2 regions of the Arthrobacter sp. Helios genome follow, and region 2 is predicted to be linked to the other one. Evidence: riboswitches for the same ligand, from Rfam matches in the RefSeq annotation. Region 2 holds a riboswitch; the other holds the start of a gene.
What was found. A riboswitch is a leader RNA that binds a small molecule or an ion and turns the genes downstream of it on or off. The one in region 2 is predicted to bind thiamine pyrophosphate.

Region 1 (8,069 bases), 1.1 Mb from region 2:
CACCAAACCGTTCTCCGCCGAGGAGCTGCTGGCCCGGATCCGGGCGTTGAGCCGCCGGACCGCAGCGGTGCAGGACAGCCCGGAGGTCCTGTTCGGGAACGTCCGGGTGGACCTTGCGGCCCGCCGGGTTTCAAGGCTCGACGACGGTGCGGCCATCCGCCTGACGCCCACCGAATGGCATCTGCTTGCCGCCCTGCTGCAGCGCCCCGGACGGCTCCAGACGCAGGCCCAGCTGCTGGGCGAGGTCTGGGGACCGGGCACCACGGACACCGGGTACCTGCGCCTGTACATGGCGCAGCTGCGCCGCAAACTGGAGCCGGATCCCGCCGCACCCGCCCATCTGCTGACCGAGCACGGCATGGGGTACCGGTTCCAGCCCTGATCCCCCGGCTCAGGTAGGTTCCGCAGCAGACTATTTAGCTGGCAGAATATCTCAACGCCCACATGCCGGGGCTATCATGAGGGCCATGAGCAAAGGCAGCAGCGGGGCAAGCGGGGCAAGCGGGACATTGGACCCGGAATCGGTTCCCGGCAGCCTCGCCTGGAACCTTGCGGTGACGGCGGGCTGTTATCAGTCCCGGCTGGAGGAGGTCCTGGCCGACATGCCCGGTGGCCTGCGCGGCTACCAGGTGGTCTCCGCCGTCGTCCATCATGCTCCGGAAAACCAGCAGGCCCTCGGCGCCCGGGTTGGCATCGACCGGACGGTGCTGACCTATCTGCTCGACACCCTGGCGTCCGCCGGAGCTGTCGAGCGGATCCCCGACCCCTCCGACCGCCGGGCGCGCAAGGTCATCGCCACAGCCGCGGGACGCCAAACCCTGGCCCGCTGCGAGCAGCTGGTCGCGCAGACGGAACGGGAGCTGCTGGCAGGGCTGGACGAGCGTGAGTCCAGCCAGTTCCAGGCCCTGATCGGGCGGCTGGCCGCCTTCGTGCAGGGCTCCCCTGAGGCTAACGGCGCAGCGGGGGCTATGGGCGCCGCGGGGCTGTAGGAGCGGCGGGGGGCTGTAGGCGCCGCCGGAGCTGTAGGAGCGGCGGCGGGCTGTAAGCGCCGCCGGAGCTGTAGGCGCCGCGGGGGGCTGTAGGCGCCGCCGATCCGCCAGGCCGGAAGGCACACAGCCCGCGCAACCGTGCCCGTTCAACCGTGCCTGCGGGATCGTGCCCGCGGGATCGTGCATCTGGGAACGCTGTTCCGTTTTCACACCCGCTTCCCTGCAGGACACCTTCCCCGTTTTCCCTGCCTGCCGTCCGGTTCCCTCCGTTCTGGGTTAAATCGTCTCATTTGGCAATTCCCTGCCAGAGCGCAGCGGAGGGAAATCCCATAAAGGCTGGTTTCTCCCAAAGCGGAGGAAAACAGAGTCACAAAACCGTGGGAAATTCCCAAAACGGAGGGACCAGAGTCACAACATGTCGAGGGATTCCCAAAGCGGAGGGAAATGATGAGGCGGCGCTGAACAAGGAAAGTTCCGGGACGCAGGAACAGATCGAAGCCGCACCCACCCCGGGCCTGGAAGCCGGTGGCGCTGGCCCTGGCCCTGACCCTGGCCCTGGCCCTGGGATAAGCGGAAATCAGGCTTGGCTGACTCCTTAGTGGACGGGAACAGTCGTCAGCCTTGAGCCTGCCGGCGGACTTTCGTCTCCGCAGTTGGAGGGCCGGTTGGCCAACCGCCCGGTTCCACCATAGAGTCGTGGGCAGTGACACGGGGTGCCGCTTGGCTGAGATAAGACCCGTCGAACCTGATCTAGTTAGGACTAGCGAAGGGATGTCGCCATGACTATTGGCCTGACACCATTGACCGTTTCCACCCTGCTTTCCCGCGTACGCAGCGAACCGCCGCTGGTGCAGTGCCTGACCAACACCGTGGTCACGAACTTCACCGCGAACGTGCTGCTGGCTCTTGGCGCCGCCCCTGCGATGACGGATATTCCCGGGGAAGCCGGGCCGTTCGCCCGGATTGCCTCCGGAGTGCTGATCAACCTCGGCACACCCCACGCGGAGCAGCGCACCGCCATGCTGGAGGCCGCCAATGCGGCCAACGACGCCGGCACCCCCTGGGTCCTGGATCCCGTTGCCGTGGGCAGCCTGCCCGTGCGCACCGCCCTCGCCGCGGATCTGCTGGAACTGCGCCCCACCGCCATCCGCGCCAACGCCTCGGAAATCATGGCCCTGGCCGGGCTGGGGGCGGGCGGACGAGGGGTGGACGCCACGGACAACGCCGAGGACGCCCTTCCCGCCGCGACGCTCCTGGCGCAGAAATACGGCACTATCGTGGCCGTTTCCGGCCCCACCGATGTCGTCACGAACGGCACCTCCACGCTGCGGATCAGCAACGGAGACGCGCTGCTCACCCGGGTCACCGGTGGCGGCTGCGCCCTCGGTGTGGTCACCGCGGCCTTCCTCTCAGTGGCGGACGACGGCGGAGCGGACATCAGCGGACGACTGGCGGCGGTGGCCGCGGCCACCGCCGTGTACACGCTGGCCGCCGAGCTGGCCGCCGCCCAGTCTGCCGGGCCGGGCAGCTTCGTCCCGGCGTTCCTGGATTCCCTTGCGGACCTTACCGGCGAAAGCATCAACGCAAGGCTGGTGGCGGCATGATTCCCGCAGCCGGCAGCCTCTCCCCCGTCCTCCGGCCCCGGGACCTGGCCCTGAACACGGGCATCTATCTGGTGACCGACACTGCCCAGTGCGGTGCCCGCGGCGTCGTGGACACGGTGCGCGCCGCCGTCGCCGGCGGTATCCGGACCGTGCAGATCCGGGAAAAGCACGCCTCAGCCGCAGACTTTTACGCGCTGGTCCTCGCCGTCGCCCAGGCAGTGAGTGACCAGGCCGGTGGGGGCCAGACGCTGGTGCTGGTGGATGACCGGGTGGACATTTATCTGGCAGCATGGGCCGCCGGTGCCCGGGTCCACGGTGTGCATGTGGGCCAGAGCGACCTTCCCGCCGCCGCCGTCAGGGCCATCGTGGGCCCAGACGCCGTCGTGGGCCTGACCGCAAACACGGCGGCACACCTCAATGCCGTCCGGGCACTCACACCGGGGACCGTGGATCATCTCGGTGCCGGCGTCATCCGTCCCACCAGCACCAAACCGGACCATCCGGAGCCACTCGGCGTAGCGGGTTTCCAGGCCTTCGCTGCCGAGTCACCGGTCCCCTGCGTGGCGATCGGCGGCATTGAACTGGCGGACATCCCTGCCCTTCGTGCCGCCGGGGCCTCCGGCGCCGCCGTCGTTTCGGCCATCTGCACGGCAGCGGATCCGCTGCGCAGTGCCCGGGAGCTGGTGGCAGCGTGGAATGCATGAGCCCCCTGTCCAGCACGGAGACCGCAAATTCCACGGACGCCGCCCGCAGCATTCCCCGGGTGCTGAGCATCGCCGGTACCGACCCCAGCGGCGGCGCGGGTATCCAGGCTGATCTGAAGTCCATTGCCGCCACGGGCGGGTACGGCATGGCTGCTGTGACGGCGCTGGTCGCGCAGAACACGCACGGCGTCCGGTCCGTCCTCACGCCGCCGCCGGACTTTCTGCGCGAACAGCTGGAAGCGGTGAGTGACGACGTCGTGATCGACGCCGTAAAGATCGGCATGCTGGGCACCGCCGAGGTGACGCGGACGGTGGGCAGCTGGCTCGCGGAGGCCCGGCCCCCGGTGGTGGTGCTGGATCCGGTGATGGTGGCTACGAGCGGCGACCGCCTGCTCAGCGAGGGTGCCGAGAATGCCCTGCGGGACTTGCTGCACCGGGTGGATCTGGTGACCCCCAACCTGCCCGAGCTTGCGGCGCTGCTGCGGGAGGACCCGGCGCAGAACTGGTCCCAGGCGCTGGACCAGGGACGCCGGTTGGCCGCTGCCTACTCGACCGCTGTACTCGTCAAGGGCGGCCACCTGATGGGGGACGCGGCCCCGGATGCCCTGGTGGTGCCCGACGGCGCCGGCGGGTTTGCGGTCACTGAGGTCAGTTCGGCGCGGGTTGCCACCAAGAACACCCATGGGACCGGCTGCTCGCTCTCCGCTGCCATGGCCACGCTGTTTGCCCGCACCGGGAACTGGGGCCAGACGCTGACGGCGGCCAAAGCCTGGCTGCAGGAGGCACTCGAAACGGCCGACCTCCTGGACGTCGGCACCGGCCACGGCCCGGTGAACCATTTCCACGGAGTCTGGGAGCGCGGGCTGGCCCCGTTGCCCGGGCAGGTTGCAGTGCCCGAACGCGTTCTGCCGGCCCCTGCCGGCAGCTTGACCGCCGGCCTCTGGGAAGCGACCGCCGGGCTGCGGACCCGGATCGATGAACTGGACTTCGTCCGCGGCCTCGGCGACGGGTCACTGGATCACCGGTCCTTCGGCTTCTACCTGGCCCAGGACGCGGTTTATCTGCGCGGGTACGCCCGCGCGATGGCCCGGGCAAGCGAGCTGGCACCCCGGCTCCAGGAGCAGGTTTTCTGGGCTGCGGGGGCCCGCAATGCCCTCGACGCCGAGCTCGATCTGCACCGGAACTGGCTTGGGCCTGCGGGCGGCACCGGCGTCGAGCAGGTCCTCTCCGCTCCCGCGGGCACGGACCTTGCGGCCGCAGGGCCGGTCACACGCGGGTATTTGAACCATCTGCTCGGCAGGGACCGAGATGCGGAGGACAGCCTAGAGTACGCCCGCCTGGTGGGAGCGGTGCTCCCCTGTTTCTGGGTCTATGCGGATGTGGGAGCCCGGCTGCAGGAGTTGAACCATGCCACCCACCCCTACCGGGAATGGCTGGACACCTACGCGGATCCGGGTTTTGCCGCCGCCACCGAACAGGCCATTGGGATCCTGGAATCCGTTTTGGCCGGGGACGCCGCCGAACGGCAGGCCGCACAGGAGGCGTTCACCGGCTCGGTGCAGTGGGAGCACGACTTCTTCGCGGCGGGTATGCTGCCCTAACCTGCCGCCGTTCCTGGGATCTGCCGGAACCGTGGCCTGTCCGGCATTTCTAGGGGGAAATGGTTATGCGTTCGAAAACAGCAGGACCGCGGACGATGAGGCTGCTGGCCCTGGCCGCGGTCCTCGGCTTGGCACCGCTGGCAAGCGCCTGCGGCAGTGCAGCTGAGGGTGACGGTGGGAATGACGACGGGAATCCGTCGACGAGTCCAGAGGCGCTCCCCGCGTTTTCGTCCTTGGCGGAGACCTTTGCCGCCGTAGACGGCGCCGTGGACTGCTCCGCTGACGCACCGGAACCGCCCACCGTCATGATCCTGCCCGGGGACACCCCCGGCGAAGCACAGATGTGCACCAACACAGTGATCGTGATGTGGTTCGACGACGGCGAGCCCATGGAACAGGTTGTCCAGGGTGCGGCCAGCAGTGCCGCCGGAGGCACGTCCGTCTACCTGGTGGAGGGCGCCAACTGGTTCGTCGCCGATGTCTCCGAAGTTGCGGTTGGCGCGGTTCCGGAGCGAAAACTCGATCTGCAGGACCTGGCTGACCAGCTCGGTGCCAAGTACAGCGTGGCCCGGTAGGCGGGTACGTTCCCCGGCATGTCCGCAGCTGCCTGGGCGTACTAGCCGATCCGGCGCCGGTACGCAGCCATCGAGAGCGCGTACGCCACAACCAGGATCCCGGCACACCAGGCGAGGGCAATCCAGATCCCGGTCCCCACCGGCTGCTGGGCGAACAGCGCGCGGATCGTGTTGACCATCGAGGTCACCGGCTGGTTCTCAGCGAACCAGCGCACCGGACCAGGCATTGTTTCCGTCGGCACGAAGGCCGAGCTGATGAACGGCAGGAAAATCAGCGGATAAGAGAAGGCACTGGCACCCTCAACTGTTTTTGCCGACAGGCCTGCGAACACGGCAACCCAGGTCAGCGCCAGGGTGAACAGGAACAGGATTCCGGCAACCGCGACCCACTCCCCCAGGCCTGCTCCCGTGCGGAAACCCATCAGCAGGGCAACGCCCACCACAATGGCCAGCGAGATCAGGGTGGCTGCCAGAGACGTCATGACATGCGCCCAGAGGGTGCTGGACCGGGCGATGGGCATGGACTGGAAACGCTCGAAGATGCCGCCCTGCAGATCGGTAAAGAGCCGGAAGGCTGTGTACGCGATGCCCGATGCAACTGTGATCAGCAGGATCCCGGGCAGCATGTAGTCGATGTACTGAAAGGCACCGGTGTTGATCGCTCCGCCGAGCACGTACACAAACATCACCATGATGGCGATCGGCATGATGGCCGTGGTGATAATGGTGTCCGGGCTGCGCAGGATATGCCGCAGCGAACGCCGGGTGAGCACAGTGGTGTTGCCGTAGAAATGGGTTGCGGTCATCGTCCTTGCCCCTGGTTCTCATCGCTGCCGACAATGGCGAGGAAGACTTCCTCGAGGGTCGGCTGTTTCTCCACGTACTCGACCGTCGCCGGTGGAATGAGCTGCTTGAGTTCGGCAAGCGTTCCGTTGGCGATGATCCGGCCCTGATGGAGGACGGCGATGCGGTCAGCGAGCTGCTCGGCCTCGTCAAGGTCCTGTGTGGTGAGCAGTACCGTGGCCCCCTGGGCGGCCAGCTTCCGCACCGTTTCCCACACTTCGAGGCGCCCCTGCGGGTCCAGGCCGGTCGTCGGTTCGTCGAGGAAGATGACGGACGGACTGCCGATGAGGCTCATCGCAATGTCCAGGCGGCGGCGCATCCCACCGGAGTAGGTCCCGGCTTTCCGCCCGCCGGCATCGGCCAGTGCAAACCGCTGCAGAAGTTCGTCCGCCACCACGCCAGGCTTTTGGACGCGCCGCAGCTGCGCCACCAGGATCAGGTTTTCCCGGCCGCTGAGTACCTCGTCGACGGCGGCGAACTGTCCGGTAAGGCTGATCGATTCCCGCACGTCCGCCGCATCGGCGGCGACGTCGAAACCGTTGACCACTGCACTTCCGGCATCCGCCTTCAGCAGTGTCGCCAGTATCCGCACCACCGTCGTTTTACCTGCTCCGTTGGAGCCGAGGAGGGCGAAGATGCTCCCGGGTGCGACGTCGAAGTCCACGCCCCGCAGCACACCCAGCTCCTTGAAGGACTTTTCGAGTCCGGCCACCCGGATCGCCGGGCGGTCACTCAGGCGGGCGGTCACGGTTCTCACCGCCGTTCTCTTCCTCGGCGGCGTCGATTGCCTGGATGAGGCGCAGGCGCTCCTTGTTAATCCACTGGCCGTCCGAGTAGTTCCGGAGGAAGGTCTCTGCGAATTCCACCGGATCCTCTCCAACCACGGACCGGATGGGGGTTCCGTCAACGGCCGCGCGTTCGAACAGATCGGCCAGGTCCTCAACCATCGTCATCATGGTGCTGCCGTTGGTGATGGCGCCGAAGTAGGTCAGGTAGCGCTCGATTGCCTCAACGGAAGTGCGGTAGGGAGCCGGAAGCGCCTTGATCCGCGCCTTGTACTCCCGCCACCGGCGCTTGTCGCCGAAGTCGCCAACTATCTTTTCAATCAACATGGTCACTTTTCTCCCTTATGGAGCTGCTCCAGACGTTCCGAGAGGAAGCTCCAGGTCCTCCAGAACTCGTTGAGATAGTCCTTCCCCGCCGCATTCAGGGAATACACCTTCCGCGGGGGGCCCTTTTCGGACGGAACCTTTTCGACGTCGACGAGTCCGCGCTGTTCGATCCTGATGAGCAGCGCGTAGATGGTTCCTTCAGCAATGTCGGTGAACCCCTGGTCCCGCAGCCACCCAGTGATCTCATAGCCGTGGGCTGACCGTCCGGAGAGGATCGCGAGGACGATGCCTTCCAGGACGCCTTTGAGCATCTCTGTCGCCTGCTTGCCCATCGGATACCCCTTGCTACTTAGTAACGTTGACTACCAGTACATAGTAACGCTGAGTACTCCGGAAACAAGAGCCTTTCCTCAAAAAATGGGGCCGCCCGCGGCTCAGCCGCTCCGGTGCCGCTCCACGGCGGCCCGCAATTCGCCGGGCGGCAGGCCCAGCGTCCATTCAGCGACCTCCGTGACGAACGATGTCAGCATTTCGCTTTCCGCGGCGCCAACATAGTTGATGTAGGTGCCGGCACCGTCAATGGCAACCAGAATCCGCGTTCCAGCAGCGCCGGGCTCGCCCACCTTGAAGGCACCCCGGGC
Region 2 (8,069 bases):
GCGGCCGTCTGGGAGACCGGCGCGCAGGCCGTGAACATCGGCGGCTGGCTGCCGCCCTTCGGGATCACCATGGTGGTGGACCAGTTCTCCGCCCTGATGCTGGTGGTTTCCACAGCCATCAGCCTCTCGGTGCTGATCTACGCCGCCGGCCAGGGCATGGCCGACGGTGATGAAGACGGGCCCATCTCGATCTTCCACCCGACGTACCTGATCCTCGTGGCCGGTGTGTCCAACGCATTCCTGGCCGGGGACCTGTTCAATCTGTACGTCGGCTTCGAAATCCTGCTCACCGCCAGCTATGTGCTGATGACCCTCGGCGGCACGACCCCGCGCATCCGTGCCGGCGTGACCTACGTCGTCGTCAGCGTCATTTCGTCCCTGCTGTTCCTGATCGCGATCGCCATGATCTACGCAGCCACCGGCACGGTGAACATGGCGGACCTGGCCACGAAACTGGGGGAGCTGGACCCCGGCACGCAGATGATGCTGCACCTGATGCTGCTGGTGGCCTTTGGCATCAAGGCTGCCGTGTTCCCGCTGTCCTTCTGGCTCCCCGACTCCTATCCGACTGCGCCGGCACCGGTCACCGCGGTGTTCGCGGGACTGCTGACCAAGGTCGGTGTGTACGCCATGGTTCGTACCGAGACGCTGCTGTTCCCGGGGGACCGGATCAATACGCTGCTGATGATCGTGGCCGGACTGACCATGCTGGTGGGCATCCTGGGTGCGCTGGCACAGACCGACATCAAACGAATGCTCTCCTTCACCCTGGTCAGCCACATCGGCTACATGGTGTTTGGCCTGGCCGTCGCCTCGGTGGTCGGAATCGGTGCCGCGGTCTTCTACGTGGTGCACCACATTACGGTCCAGACCAGCCTCTTCCTGGTGACCGGCCTGATCGAACGCCGGGGCGGCACCGCCAACATGGACCGGCTCGGCGGATTGGCGAAACTGTCCCCGCTGCTGGCGGTGCTCTACTTCATCCCGGCCATCAACCTTGCCGGGATCCCGCCCTTCTCCGGCTTCCTGGGCAAACTGGGGCTGATGCAGGCCGGCGTCGAGCTCGGAAGCCCGCTGGCCTATGTCCTGGTCGCGGCCAGCGTGCTCACCTCGCTCCTGACCCTGCTGGTGATGGCCCGAGTCTGGAACCGCGCTTTCTGGCGCACGCCGGAAGACGCAGTCCACCCGGACCCGATCCTGCTGGCCACCACCACCGACGGCAGCGCGGTCCGGGACTCCGGCAATGTCCGTGAACACCAGAGCGGGCGCTTTGCCGGCCGTTCCACGGTCAACCTGCTGCCGCGTTCCATGGTCTATCCGACGGTGGGGCTGGTGGCCCTGGGTGTGGCGCTGACGGTGCTCGCGGGGCCGCTCTTCTCGCTCAGCGACAGGGCAGCCCAGGATCTGCTGGACCGGACTCCGTACATCGAAGCCGTCTTCGGTGAAGGGAACGTCGAATGACCAAAAAACCCCGCATGCGCAAGCACCCGCGGATTCCGCTGCTGAAGGAACTGCCGCTGATCATTTGGCTGGTCCTGCTCTGGGGGGCCCTGTGGCAGGACTTCAGCCTGGGCAATCTGGTCTTCGGAGCGATCATCGCGTTCGTGGTCACCAATATCTTCTACCTGCCGCCGGTTGACCTCAGCGGACGGTTCAACATCATTTATGCACTCGGCTTCGGCGTCCGGTTCCTCTACAAGCTGGTGGTTGCCTCGTTCCAGGTGCTGTGGCTGGCCATAGCCCACGGACCCAACATCAGGAACGCCGTGGTGGCCGTCAAGCTGCGCAGCCATTCGGACCTGCTGGTGACAGCCACGGGCCACTCGCTGTCCCTCATCCCCGGTTCCCTGGTGGTGGAAGTGGACCGTTCCACCTCCACGCTCTACCTGCACTGCCTGGGCGTGGACACGCAGGAGGCCGCAGAAAAGGTCCGCGACGACGTCCGGGCGACTGAGTCCTGGCTGATCCGGGCCATGGGAACCAAGGAGGACCTCGCGCTGGTGCGTGCCGAGCAAAAAGACCTCAAGGAACTGCGGAACGGGGAGGTCAGCCGATGACAGTCGTGATCGTTATTGCGGCCATCATGCTCGCCACCGCTGCCGCCGGCGCCATTTTCCGGATTGTCCGCGGACCCTCCATCCTGGACCGCGTGCTGGCAGCGGATGTGCTGCTGGCGATCCTGGGCGGCGCCCTGGTGATTGAGATGGTCATTTACCGCAACCTGGACTACCTGGCCCTTCTGATTGCGATCTCCCTGATCGGCTTCATCGGCTCGGTAACCGTAGCCCGCTTCGTGACGGACAGGAGGTAGCCGTGAGTGAAACCGTGATCGACGTGATTGTCGCGATCCTGCTGCTCGGCGGAGCCCTCATGTCCCTGGCCGCCGCAATCGGCCTGATGCGCTTCCCGGACCTCATGAGCCGGATGCACGCGGCGTCCAAACCCCAGGTTCTGGGCCTGCTGCTGTTCCTGATGGCCATGGCCGTGGAGTTCCGCAGCTGGGTGCTCCTGCCGGTCCTGGCGGTCTGCTGGATCTTCCAGCTGCTTACCGCCCCGGTCTCGGCACATATGGTGGGCCGTGCCGGCTACCGGACCAAGCACCTGCGCCCCGAGCTGCTCACCATCGATGAGCTCGATGACGTGGTGGAACGTGCCCAGCGGCTGATGTTTGAGGCCGCTGAGGAGGACGAGGGGGATTCCACAGATCCCAAGGTGGACGACGATCCCGGGCAGGAACCTGACGGCACCTATTACACGGGCGACCTCGACGAGGAAGCGATGGAACGTTCCCGCGCCGAAACCGAGGGCCGTACCCGGCCGCCCGGCCGCAGCCGCGAAGGCTAGCGCTGCCGCCAAGGTTGTTCATGGGAGCTGATGCGGGAGCCGTTCCCGCCAGCCCCGTTTCCCGGCAGCTCCATCTCCCGGCAGCTCAGTGCCGCCGGAAAACAGTGCCGCCGGGAAACGTTGTCCCAGCTGCTTAGACGACCTCGGGGGTCCGGTTGTAGCGGGCAATTGCCTTCTGGGTGCCGCGGTTGGTCAGGACCCGGATCGCCTGGCTGACGGCTCCGGAAACCAGGGCGAAGATGACGGCGGAGCGCAGGCTCGCATCGAGTGCACCGTCCTTGTCCTTGGGTGGTTCGTTGCCTGTGGCCTTGGTCCAGATGAAGTCCAGGATCTTGGCGGAGGCCAGGCCGGCGCCGATGCTCACGCCGGTTCCCAGCAGTTTCAGGATCAGGTTCATATGCGCTCCTTGGCGTTGTTCGGTGCTATCGATTCCTACGCTACCCGCAGCCAACCCAAAACAACCCGAAACCCGGGCGGACTGCGTGTACAGTGGACCTCGCATACATACGACAGGGGAGCGCCGCTTTCCGCCGAACCGGGTAAACCGGGCCGGGGAATTCGGGCGCTGAGAGTGCGGACCAAGCCGCAGACCCTCGAACCTGCTCCGGTTAGTACCGGCGAAGGGAGTCGAGATCTCAGGGGTGCGCCGCCGCAGACTGCGGGGGTTTCCCTCCCCTCCTGAATACAGGAGGACACTTTTATGGAACACACTCTTCAACGGGCACCTGCGCGCGGCCGTTATTCCTGGCGCGTGGTGGACATCGTGGTCGCTTCGGTGCTCGCGGTGGCCGTCGGCGTCGTTTTCTGGGCCTGGTCACTGGCCTATGGCGGAGTCGAAGCCCTGGTTCTGGCCTTCCCGCCGATCGGCGGCCTCTACACCGGCGGCTGGCTGATCGCGGGCGTCCTGGGCGGGCTGATCATCCGCAAGCCCGGCGCCGCCATCTACTGCGAAGTCCTGGCCGCCGCCGTCTCGGGCGTTCTGGGTACCCAGTTCGGCCTCTCCGTCCTGCTCTCCGGCGCCATCCAGGGCCTCGGCGCGGAGCTGGTTTTCCTGCTTTTCCTCTACCGGAAGTTCACGCTGCCCGTAGCGCTCCTGGCGGGGCTTGGATCCGGCATCTTCCTGGGTGTCAGCGAATCGATCCTGTACAAGCCGGAATGGGCCTTCCAATGGCAGGCGCTCTACACCGGTTTCGCAGCGGTTTCCGGCCTGGTGCTGGCGGGCCTGCTGTCCTGGCTCGCGGTCCGGGCCCTGGCCCGCACCGGGGTGCTGTCCTCCTTCGCGGCAGGCCGCACGGCGGACGCATAAAACCATGCAGCAACGTACTTCTCCCGTGGCGGTCAGCGCCCGGAACTGGGGCTGGCGGCACGCCGGGCGCAAAAGGCCCGCTGTGGCCGGGGCGGATTTTGAGATCCGTCCCGGTGAGCGGGTCCTGCTCCTCGGCGCGTCGGGCGCCGGCAAGTCAACCCTGCTCCACGCCCTCGCCGGGGTCCTCGGCGAGGACACGGGCGGAACCGAGACGGGTTCACTGACGCTCGACGGCGTCCACCCGCAGGCAGCGCGGGGCCGCGCCGGACTGCTGCTGCAGGATCCGGACACCCAGATTGTGCTCTCGCGGGTCGGGGACGAAGTCGCGTTTGGGGCGGAGAACCTTGGCATTGCCCGCGGCGAAATCTGGGAGCGGGTGCACGCAGCGCTCGACGACGTGGGGCTGGCCGTTCCGCTGAACCACTCCACGGCGGCGCTCTCCGGAGGGCAGAAGCAGCGCCTGGCCCTGGCCTCCATCCTGGCCATGCAGCCCGGCCTGCTGCTGCTGGATGAACCGACCGCCAACCTGGATCCCGGCGGTGTGCTGGAAATCCGGGACGCCGTCGCCCGGGTCCTGGACCGCACCGGAGCCACGCTGATTGTGGTGGAGCACCGGGTCGCGGCGTGGGCAGAGTTGGTGGACCGGGTGATTGTGCTCGACGCCGGTGGCGGGGTCCTCGCCGACGGCGCTCCGCAGGAGGTGCTTTCCGGGGCCGCTGCCCGCAGCCGGCTGGCGGAGGCGGGTGTCTGGCTGCCGGGGGCAGGCCCGGGCGGCGCAGGAACGGGGGCTGGAACGGGCGAAGGGGCCGGCTCCCGTTTCCCGAACGCCCCCGCTACCCGGGGTCCTTTCCCACCGGTTCCCGTAGATCAACCGGCGGGAACTGACCTGCTTGTGGCACGGGGCCTGGACGTGGCCCGCACCGCCAAGGGGCAGCCGGTGCTGGCAGGCGTGGACCTCACGCTGCAGGCCGGAACCGCCCTGGGCATTACCGGCCCCAACGGGGCTGGCAAATCCACGCTGGCGCTCACCCTGGGTGGGCTCCTGCGTCCGCGCGGCGGGGAACTCACTGCCGCGCCTCCGCTGGCCCGGGAAGCCGGAGGTATCCCGTACAAGTGGAAGTCCGCCCAGTTGGTCACCCGGATGGGAACGGTGTTCCAGGAACCGGAGCACCAGTTCCTCACCGGATCGGTCCACGACGAGCTGGCCTTCGGGCCGCGGCGGGCCGGACGCAGCGAGGCCGAAGTGGAGGCGGTTGTCGGGCGGCTGGCGGAGCGGCTCCTGCTGCAGTCCCTCCTCCCGGTGAATCCGTTCACCCTCTCCGGCGGGGAGAAACGCCGGCTGTCGGTCGCGACGATGCTCGCGACCGCCCCTGACATCCTGCTCCTGGACGAACCCACCTTCGGGCAGGACGCCAACACCTGGCGGGAACTCGTCTCACTGCTGGCCGAGCAGCGCGACGCGCACGGCTGCACCGTGGTTTCGGTGACCCACGACAGCGATTTCACCGCTGCCCTTGGCGGCCGGACGCTCCGGGTCGCCGGGGGCCGGGTGGAGGAACTGCTGCCGGTCCACGGCCGGGCGCAGGGAGGTGCGGCATGAGCGCCGTCACCGTGCGCACCGGGGCAGCCTTGACCGGCACACGTCCAACGGCGCTGTCCGCTGCGAACCCGCTGTCCACCCTTGGTGCCGCGGTGGCGGTGACGGCAGCGGTGCTGCTCACCGTTGACTGGGTGAGTGCCACCGTGGTCCTGGCCGGGGAACTGCTGCTGCTTCCGCTGCTCCGTATCCATCCCTGGACGCTGCTGAAACGGATCTGGCCCCTGATCGCCGCCGCGGCCATTGGCGCCTACGGAACCGCGCTGCTGGCGGAAAAGACCGGCAGCGTGGTGCTCGACGCAGGGCCGCTGCTCTTCACCACCGATTCCGTCTCCGCCGGTATTGCCATCGGCCTGCGCGGTCTCGCGATAGCCCTGCCCGGGATTTTCCTCCTGGTCTCCACCGATCCCACGGACCTTGCGGACGCCCTGGCCCAGCGGCTGCATCTTCCGGCCCGGTTTGTGCTCGGAGCGCTGGCCGCGATGCGGCTGGTGGGACTGCTGGTGGAGGAATGGCGGACGCTGGGACTGGCCCGCCATGCCCGCGGAGCGGACACTGCAGGCGGTCCGCTGGGCCGGTTCCGGAACCTGCTGGGCCAGGGGCTGGCGCTGCTGGTCCAGGCGATCCGCCGGGCCACCCGGCTGGCCGTGGCGATGGAGGCCCGCGGATTCGGCGGAGGCCCGCGGACCTGGGCCAGGACTTCCACCTTCAGCCGCATCGATGTGTGGGTGCTGTTGTACGGCGTGGGGCTGGCTGCCTCCGCTGTCGCCGCAGCCGTGGCCGCGGGAACGTACAACTTCATCCTGTCCTAGTTCCGGCGGAGCCCGCCGGAGCCCGCCGGAGCCCGCCGGAACCCGGCGGAACCCGGCGGAACCATACCGGAGCAGCCTCCGGTTACAGGACGGTGTCCACCAGGGCTGCCAGCTCGTCGGTCAGCTCAGCAGACACCGGGATGGCTTCACCGTTGATCGACTTCACCGGGGCGAGCAGCCGGATGCTGGAAACCAGCCACACGCCGTCGGCCTGCGAAAGCCGGTCCGGTTCCAGCGGACCGTAGCCGAGTTGCCAGCCGGACTTTTCCGCGGCGTCGAACAGGGCGGCCTGGGTGGTGCCGGGCAGGATTCCGCTTTCCAGCTCCGGCGTCAGGAGGGTCCTTATCCCGTCCTTGACGACGGCCAGGACAACGGTGGAAGTGGGGCCTTCCAGGACCAGCCCGTCCGACGAGGTGAAAATCACATCATCGGCGCCGTGCTCCCGCGCGTAGCGGATCGCGGCCATGTTCACGGCGTAGGACAGCGTTTTGGAACCGAGGAGCAGCCACGGTGCCCGCTCCGCCACGGTGCTGTCATACCCGCGTTCCAGCAGCAGCACATCGAGTCCGGACTGCCGCTGTTCAGCGGCCGATGCCGGGATGGGGGAGGCCTGGATCCAGGCGGTCGGGTGGTCCGCGCCTTCGGGGCCACGGGTGAGGAGAAGCTTCACAACAGCCTGCTGATCCCCGTAAATACGGGCGAATTCGGCCAGGGCGGTGCGGATTGCCGGTTCCCACTTTTCCGCCGGAGGGAACTCCAGTTCCAGGGCTGCAGCCGAACCCGCCATCCGGGACAGATGGGAGGCGAGCTTCCGCGGGTGCCCGTCCACCGCCAGCATGGATTCGAAAACCCCGTCTCCGCGCGTCGCGCCGAGGTCGGTCGCCAGCAGCTGCGGAACGGAGGCATCGGCCACGCGGCCGGCGGGGAAATCAGAATCCAGGAAAACCAAAACACTCATGCGTCCAAGCGTAGTGTGCCCCGGGGCCGCAACCACGGTCCCAAGCCGACTAGGCTAGGGGGACGTTGGCCTGTTGGAGGGAAAAGAAGCGTGTGGTGGACGGTTACGGCTCCGTACTGGCTTGCGACGGTTTTGACGATCCTGGACTTCGCGATCCGGATCATCGCGCTGGGTGTGGTTCCCGGCAACCGCCGGCCCACGACGGCGATGGCCTGGCTGTTGTGCATCTTCTTCCTGCCGGTGCCCGGAATCATCCTGTTCCTCCTGTTCGGCAACCACCGCCTCTCCGAGCAGCGCGTTGAGCGCCAGACCCTCATCAACCGCAGGGTCCGCGACAACACCCGCGAACTCGAAGCGCAGTCCAGCTCCTACCTGGGCCCGGAATGGGTGATGTCCGCCGTCGAGCTGAACCGGCGGCTGGGCTCGCTGCCCAGCCTGGACGGCAACAAGGTGGAGCTGCAGCGGGACTATGAGCAGTCCATCCGGGAGATGACCGAGGCAGTCCGTGCCGCGGAGAGTTACGTCCACGTCGAGTTCTACATCATGAGCTAC

Region 1: linked by a shared signal. The riboswitch ahead of thiM (hydroxyethylthiazole kinase) and the one ahead of ArtHe_RS12080 (ECF transporter S component) in region 2 are both predicted to bind thiamine pyrophosphate.

What each region holds. Positions count from the first base shown of each region.
Region 1 is NZ_CP095402.1:3,773,081-3,781,149, reverse strand. It holds gene ArtHe_RS17370 (response regulator) at 1-382, shown strand, start outside; gene ArtHe_RS17365 (MarR family transcriptional regulator) at 468-989, shown strand; TPP riboswitch at 1,689-1,778, shown strand; gene thiM (hydroxyethylthiazole kinase) at 1,769-2,593, shown strand; gene thiE (thiamine phosphate synthase) at 2,590-3,297, shown strand; gene ArtHe_RS17350 (bifunctional hydroxymethylpyrimidine kinase/phosphomethylpyrimidine kinase) at 3,294-4,898, shown strand; gene ArtHe_RS17345 (hypothetical protein) at 4,964-5,473, shown strand; gene ArtHe_RS17340 (ABC transporter permease) at 5,515-6,279, opposite strand; gene ArtHe_RS17335 (ATP-binding cassette domain-containing protein) at 6,276-7,064, opposite strand; gene ArtHe_RS17330 (DUF1048 domain-containing protein) at 7,045-7,428, opposite strand; gene ArtHe_RS17325 (PadR family transcriptional regulator) at 7,431-7,760, opposite strand; gene ArtHe_RS17320 (TetR family transcriptional regulator) at 7,863-8,069, opposite strand, start outside.
Region 2 is NZ_CP095402.1:2,668,436-2,676,504, reverse strand. It holds gene ArtHe_RS12105 (Na+/H+ antiporter subunit D) at 1-1,461, shown strand, start outside; gene ArtHe_RS12100 (Na+/H+ antiporter subunit E) at 1,458-2,057, shown strand; gene ArtHe_RS12095 (monovalent cation/H+ antiporter complex subunit F) at 2,054-2,311, shown strand; partial or broken gene mnhG (monovalent cation/H(+) antiporter subunit G) at 2,314-2,655, shown strand; gene ArtHe_RS12085 (DUF4235 domain-containing protein) at 2,978-3,241, opposite strand; TPP riboswitch at 3,346-3,487, shown strand; gene ArtHe_RS12080 (ECF transporter S component) at 3,545-4,150, shown strand; gene ArtHe_RS12075 (ABC transporter ATP-binding protein) at 4,155-5,750, shown strand; gene ArtHe_RS12070 (energy-coupling factor transporter transmembrane component T) at 5,747-6,559, shown strand; gene ArtHe_RS12065 (aminodeoxychorismate lyase) at 6,642-7,517, opposite strand; gene cls (cardiolipin synthase) at 7,650-8,069, shown strand, end outside.